One region of the uncultured Merdimonas sp. genome, then DNA from elsewhere that is predicted to be linked to it. Evidence: predicted binding sites of a transcription regulator. Region 1 holds the regulator's gene; the other holds the start of a gene.

Region 1 (3,139 bases):
TATCCTTCTGCATCTGCTTTCAGCTTCTGCAGGATCATTGCGGAAATCTCCTGCGGAGAATACTTCTTGTCATCGATCGTTACTCTGTAATCAGAGCCCATCTCTCTTTTAATAGAAGAAATAGTTCTCTCTGCGTTGGTAACAGCCTGACGTTTTGCAGGCTCGCCCACCAGACGCTCGCCGGTCTTCGTAAATGCTACGACAGACGGTGTGGTTCTTGCTCCTTCTGTGTTTGCGATTACTGTAGGCTGCCCGCCTTCCATAACGGCTACGCAGCTATTTGTAGTTCCTAAGTCAATACCAATAATTTTGCCCATTTTGAATTCCTCCTGTAAAATGAATTTCTATTTTTTATGTTAGTTTGCTACTTTTACCATACTGTGTCTCACAACAGAGTCACGGTACAGGTAACCTTTTTGAAACTCTTCGGCAACAATGTTTTCTCCCAGGTTTTCATCCTCCACATGCATCACTGCATTATGGAAATTCGGATCAAACTCTTTGCCGACGGCCTCGATGGGTTTCACCTCGATTCCTTCCAGTGTTGTCATCAGTTGTTTGTAAACTTTTTCCATGCCCTGTACAAAGGCATTGTCTTTTTCTTCTTCGGTCACAGCGGCAAGTCCCCGCTCAAAATTATCCACGACCGGAAGAATCTTTTCTATGATATCTTTCGCGCCTACTTCGTACATCTGGGATTTCTCCTTTTCCGTACGTTTGCGGAAGTTATCAAACTCTGCCATCTGACGGGTCAGCTTATCCGTCAGTTCCTCGATCTTTTCCTCTTTTTTATCTTTTTTCTTTTTCCCGAAAAATTTCTTCTTTTCTTCGGATCCTTCTTCTGCTTTTTCAGAATCTGCGGCTTCTTCCGAAGCTTCTTCAGAAGTTTCCTGTGCAGTCTCCTCTGCGGTCTCTTCAGCTGCCTCTTCCGCAGTTTCCTGTGCAGTCTCTTCTTCCGCGGCCTCTTCCGCCGCTTTTTTTGCCTCTTCCACGGCTTCCTTTACCATTTCTTCCTGGCTCTTTTCCTGCTTATTTTCCAAGGGTTCTTCCACCTTTCTTTCTTTACTTCCTATGTTTCTTCCTTATGAAACATCTGATCCAGTTCATTTTGAAGCCGCTTCATGGATTTGAGTACGTGTTCGTAATCCATGCGCTTCGGTCCGATAATTCCTATCGTTCCCTTCATGCCCTCGCCCAATTCATAGGTTGCGGTCACTACGCTGCAGTCTTTCATATTCTGGACAGGAGTTTCATCACCGATGTATACCTGGATCCCGGTGTTGTCCTCTCTGGCCAGCGTCTGGGTCACCAGTTCATTTAACTGCTGCTTCTCTTCAAACGCACTGATGATCTCCTGGGCGCTCTGCTTATCGCTGAGCTCCGGGTACTTAAATATGTTCGTGGCACCGCTGGTATAGATATGCATCTCGTTATCCACCTGGATCACTTCCGCCACAGCGTCCAGCACATTGCCCACCACTTCACTGTGGATTCCGGCCTGTTCTTTCAGCCTGGCGATCAGCCCCAGATTGATCTCCTCGATCGGCATTCCTGTCAGCGTCGTATTCAGAAGCATATTTAACTTCAGAAGATTTTCATTGCTTAAGGGCTCCTCCACATTGATGATCTTATTCTTGATCACATTGCCTCCAAGCACGATGACCGCTATAATCTGCTCTTCATCCACCATGGATAGCTGGATGAACTTCAGCTTATTGGCGCTGCTTACGGGGGTGGAGACCATGGTCGCGTAGTTGGTGCTGCTTGCCAGCACCTTCGCAGCCTGGCTTAATAGCTGTTCCATGCGGTCTGCCTTTTCCAGCATCTGCTCCTGCATCTCCGTAAGCTCCTGCTCCTTCTCCTCCATCAGCATATCTACATAGAGGCGATAGCCCTGGTCCGAAGGGATCCGTCCGGCGGACGTATGAGGCTGTAAGATGTAGCCCAGTTCCTCCAGATCCGCCATCTCATTTCTTATGGTGGCTGAACTTAAATTCAGATCTGTGTACTTGGATATGGTCCTGGATCCTACCGGTTCTCCGGTCTCCAGATAGTTCTGGATGATCGCGTGCAGAATCTTTAGCTTCCGCTCGCTCAGTCCGTGGTCCGCTACCATCCGCGTTCCTCCTTCCTTCGGCTTATTAGCACTCTTTAAAATTGAGTGCTAACATCTTCGACTATTAATTTAGCACTCTGCCATTTGTTTGTCAACACCATTTCCTCATTTTTTTCTTTTGAATAAAGGATGCCCGCCCGTGCGAGCACGGCGGCCGCCCTCCCGGGCGTATCACGCAAAAAGAGCATGTTATATATGAAACCATTCTTTCACACATAACATGCTCTGCTGTCATTCTTATCAGAAAACGATCCGCAAATTACTGCTGTTCCTTCTGCGCTTTACGGGCTGCACGTTTTTTTCCGTACCAGAGGATCGCTCCGGCATATACGGCCGCAGCCGCGATTCCAATCGCGTAGGAAGCCGCCCAGGGAAGGTTAAAGCCTATCTTGGCGTTCACGATATATGTAACCGTCACAAATGCGTACCACGCTCCCGGGATCAGCGGGATCCAGACAAACTTTGCCCGGTTGTTCTCAAACATCCAGATCGAGATGGCCAGGAACGCGAACAGGGAAAGGCTCTGGTTTGACCACGCAAAATAACGCCACAGGATATTGAAGCCTTCCGCGTTGCTCTTGGCAAACACCAGGATTACCGCAACCAGTACAAAGATAATCGCAGCCAGGCTCAAGCGCTTCGCCACATTTTTCTGATCCAGATGCAGGGCGTCCGCCACTGCCATACGAAGAGACCGAAGCGCGGTATCGCCGGAAGTGATCGGAAGCACGATCACGCCCAGAAGAGCGATGACTCCGCCTACCGGCCCAAGGATGTCCTTGCAGACTACTCCAATGGTCGCTGTCGCAAGAGACGCGTCAGCCGCCTGCAGTCCGAGATTGTAGACGCCCATGGCTCCTGCCGCCCATACCATGGCGATAAAGCCTTCCAGGATCATCATATTATAGAATGTCATACGGCCCTGGCGTTCACTCTTCATCGTACGGGAAATGATCGCCGTCTGTGTGGAATGAAAACCGGACAAAATACCACAGGCCACTGTGATAAAGAAGATCGGGATAA
Region 2 (3,139 bases), on a different contig from region 1:
TCGGTCAGGACGCGGAAGAGAGCGGGCCGGCAACAAGAGCCCTGGAAGAATTGTGGGAGATGGCGGGGCCTCATATTGAGACACCAGAGCAGCGGCTGGAACGAGTGCGGATGGAGGCGTCTGTGGCCGGCTATCCCAAAAGCGTGATCGAGATGCTGGATAAAAATCCGGCTACTGTGACATATGTGGAACATTACGGGGAAAAGAAAGGACAGATCTATGCGGAAGATATTGGGGAGGATTATGTAGACGGACAGATTCCTCTTCTGATCCAGTGGGACGAGCGCTGGGGCTATGCCCCTTACGGGACCAGCGTGGTGGGAGCCAGCGGCTGTGGTCCTACCTGCATTGCCATGGTGGCGGCAGGTCTGAATCACGATCCGTCTATTACGCCGGCAAAGGTGGCTGCCTATGGAACACAGAATCAGTCGGTGGACAGCGAAAATAATACTTACTGGACTTTTATGCAGGAAGCGGCTTCGGCCTATGGCCTTTCCTGTTACAATGGACTGCTTACAGAAGAGGAACTTTCGGCAGAACTTTCGGCCGGGCATCCGGTCATCTGCAGTATGGGACCCGGGTACTTTACGCAGAACGGCCATTTTATTGTTATGACCGGATATGAAAATGGACAGATCACGATCAACGATCCGTTTAGCACAGAAAACAGCGGGAGAACCTGGACATATGGAGAGATTCACGACCAGATCAAGGCCATGTGGGTTTATCAGACCAGTCAGGGATAGAAGAAAAGCAGGAGGAGAAAATGGAAGAAGAAAAAGGATTTCGTTATGCAAAAGGGAAAGACGCCGGCCTTGTCCTGGAGTTCTTAAAACGTCTTTCTGAATATGAAAAGGCAGAGGAACATCTGGTTTCCACACCGGAGCTGTTACAAGAAGAACTGGAGCGGGAGAACGGGGCGAAGGCTTTGTTTGTCCTGGCAGATAGAAAAGAAGTGGGTATGGCGCTCTTTTTTAGAAACTTTTCCGGGTATCTCGGCCGGGCGGGGATTTTCATCGACGCCCTCCTGGTGCTGGAAGAATACCGGGGAAAAGGCTACGGCAGAGCATTGTTTGAGGAACTGAAAAAGGAAGCGGCCCGGATGGGCGGAGCAAGGATGGAGTGGCTGTGTCTTACCTGGAATACTCCTTCCATGGAATTTTATCGGAAAAATGGCGGACAGTTTATGGATACCTTTGCTACTTACCGGCTGCCGCTGGAGTAAGAGAGCAAGGATTGATACACTAGCGGTTGACGTTTCCGGCATATTTGCTATAATATACTTAACAAGACAGCCGATACGATAGAGCAAACCTATCCGTTTCCGGCAAAGTTATCAGTAACTAGAAATAGCACCTCAAAAGCTTGGCCAGAGCTGAGGTGCTTTTTTCTATGGGTATAATTCAGAATATAGAAGAAACAGATAAAAAGAAAGAGAAACATAAAAATATATAAAATTAGCACTCGAGGGTTGACTCTGCTAACAACAAGTGTTATATTACCACTAGAACAATGAAAACAACCGATCTCAAAAAGGAGGCGTATGGTTATGAATATTAATAAATTTACACAGAGTTCTATGGCGGCGGTCCAGGGCTGCGAGAAGGCGGCAATGGATTACGGCAATCAGGAGATTGAGCAGGAGCACCTGTTCTATGCGCTGCTGACGATTGATGACAGTCTGATCTTAAAATTATTTGAAAAAATGGGGATTACAAAGGAGACGGCTGTCAACCGGGCGGAGGAGGCCCTGCGGAAGCGCCCGAAGGTGCAGGGGGGGCAGATGTTTATCGGCAAGGATCTGAATAACGTGCTGGTCTACGCAGAAGATGAAGCTAAGCAGATGGGTGACGAGTACGTTTCCGTGGAGCATCTGTTCCTGTCTATGATCAAGCATGCGAACCGGGAAATGAAGCAGCTGTTCCGGGAGTTTGGCATTACAAGAGACAGTTTCCTTCAGGTTTTGTCAACCGTGAGAGGCAATCAGCGCGTGACCAGCGATAATCCGGAAGCCACTTACGATACGTTGAATAAATACGGTCAGGATCTGGTGGAGCGGGCAAGAGAGCAGAAGCTGGATCCTGTAATCGGAAGGGACGCGGAGATCCGCAATGTGATCCGGATCTTATCCCGTAAGACCAAGAATAATCCGGTGCTCATCGGCGAACCCGGAGTAGGAAAGACTGCGGCTGTGGAAGGACTGGCGCAGCGGATCGTCCGGGGCGACGTGCCGGAAGCATTGAAAGATAAAAAATTATTTGCCCTGGATATGGGCGCTCTGGTGGCCGGAGCCAAGTACCGGGGAGAATTCGAGGAACGTCTGAAAGCGGTCCTTGAGGAAGTAAAAAACAGCGACGGCAATATCATCCTCTTTATCGATGAGCTGCATACTATCGTAGGAGCGGGAAAGAGTGACGGCGCCATGGACGCCGGAAATATGCTCAAACCCATGCTGGCCAGAGGAGAGCTTCACTGTATCGGCGCCACAACGCTGGACGAATACCGGCAGTATATTGAAAAGGATGCGGCTCTGGAGCGGCGGTTCCAGCCGGTGATGGTAGATGAGCCGTCGGTGGAGGACGCCATTTCGATCCTCCGGGGATTGAAAGAACGCTACGAAGTGTTCCACGGCGTCAAGATTACCGACAGCGCCCTGGTGGCGGCAGTTACTTTAAGCAACCGGTACATTTCCGATCGGTTCCTGCCGGATAAGGCCATTGACCTGGTGGATGAAGCCTGCGCGCTGATCAAGACGGAACTGGACTCCATGCCCACCGAGCTGGACGCTTTGAACCGGAAGATCATGCAGCTGGAGATTGAAGAGGCGGCGCTGAAAAAGGAGGATGACCGCCTAAGCCAGGAGCGGCTGGCAAAACTGCAGCAGGAACTGGCGGAAGAGCGGGAAACATTTGCAAAACAGAAGGCGCAGTGGGATAATGAAAAGAGATCCGTAGAACATGTGCAGAAACTCCGTGAGCAGATCGAACAGCTGAACCGGGAGATCGAGACCGCCCAGCAGAACTACGACCTGAATAAGGCGGCGGAACTGCAGTACGGACGGCTTCCACAGCTGCAGAAACAGCTGGAGGAGGAAGAAGAAAAGGTAAAGGATGAAGATCTGTCGCTGGTACACGAAAGC

Evidence for each region. Region 1 encodes HrcA, which represses chaperone genes, less so after heat shock. Its sites were predicted from a motif close to TGTTAGCACTCNNNNNNNNNGAGTGCTAACA; they were not measured.
Region 2: clpB (ATP-dependent chaperone ClpB) is a predicted target of HrcA. The motif match lies at 1,456-1,486, and genes of this name have one in related genera.

What each region holds. Positions count from the first base shown of each region.
Region 1 is NZ_CAWVHE010000013.1:514,717-517,855, forward strand. Features, by position in the region: gene dnaK (molecular chaperone DnaK) at 1-317, opposite strand, end outside; gene grpE (nucleotide exchange factor GrpE) at 357-1,007, opposite strand; gene hrcA (heat-inducible transcriptional repressor HrcA) at 1,070-2,116, opposite strand; gene ABGT54_RS09545 (carbon starvation CstA family protein) at 2,376-3,139, opposite strand, start outside.
Region 2 is NZ_CAWVHE010000001.1:108,594-111,732, reverse strand. Features, by position in the region: gene ABGT54_RS00540 (C39 family peptidase) at 1-746, shown strand, start outside; gene ABGT54_RS00535 (GNAT family N-acetyltransferase) at 767-1,225, shown strand; gene clpB (ATP-dependent chaperone ClpB) at 1,550-3,139, shown strand, end outside.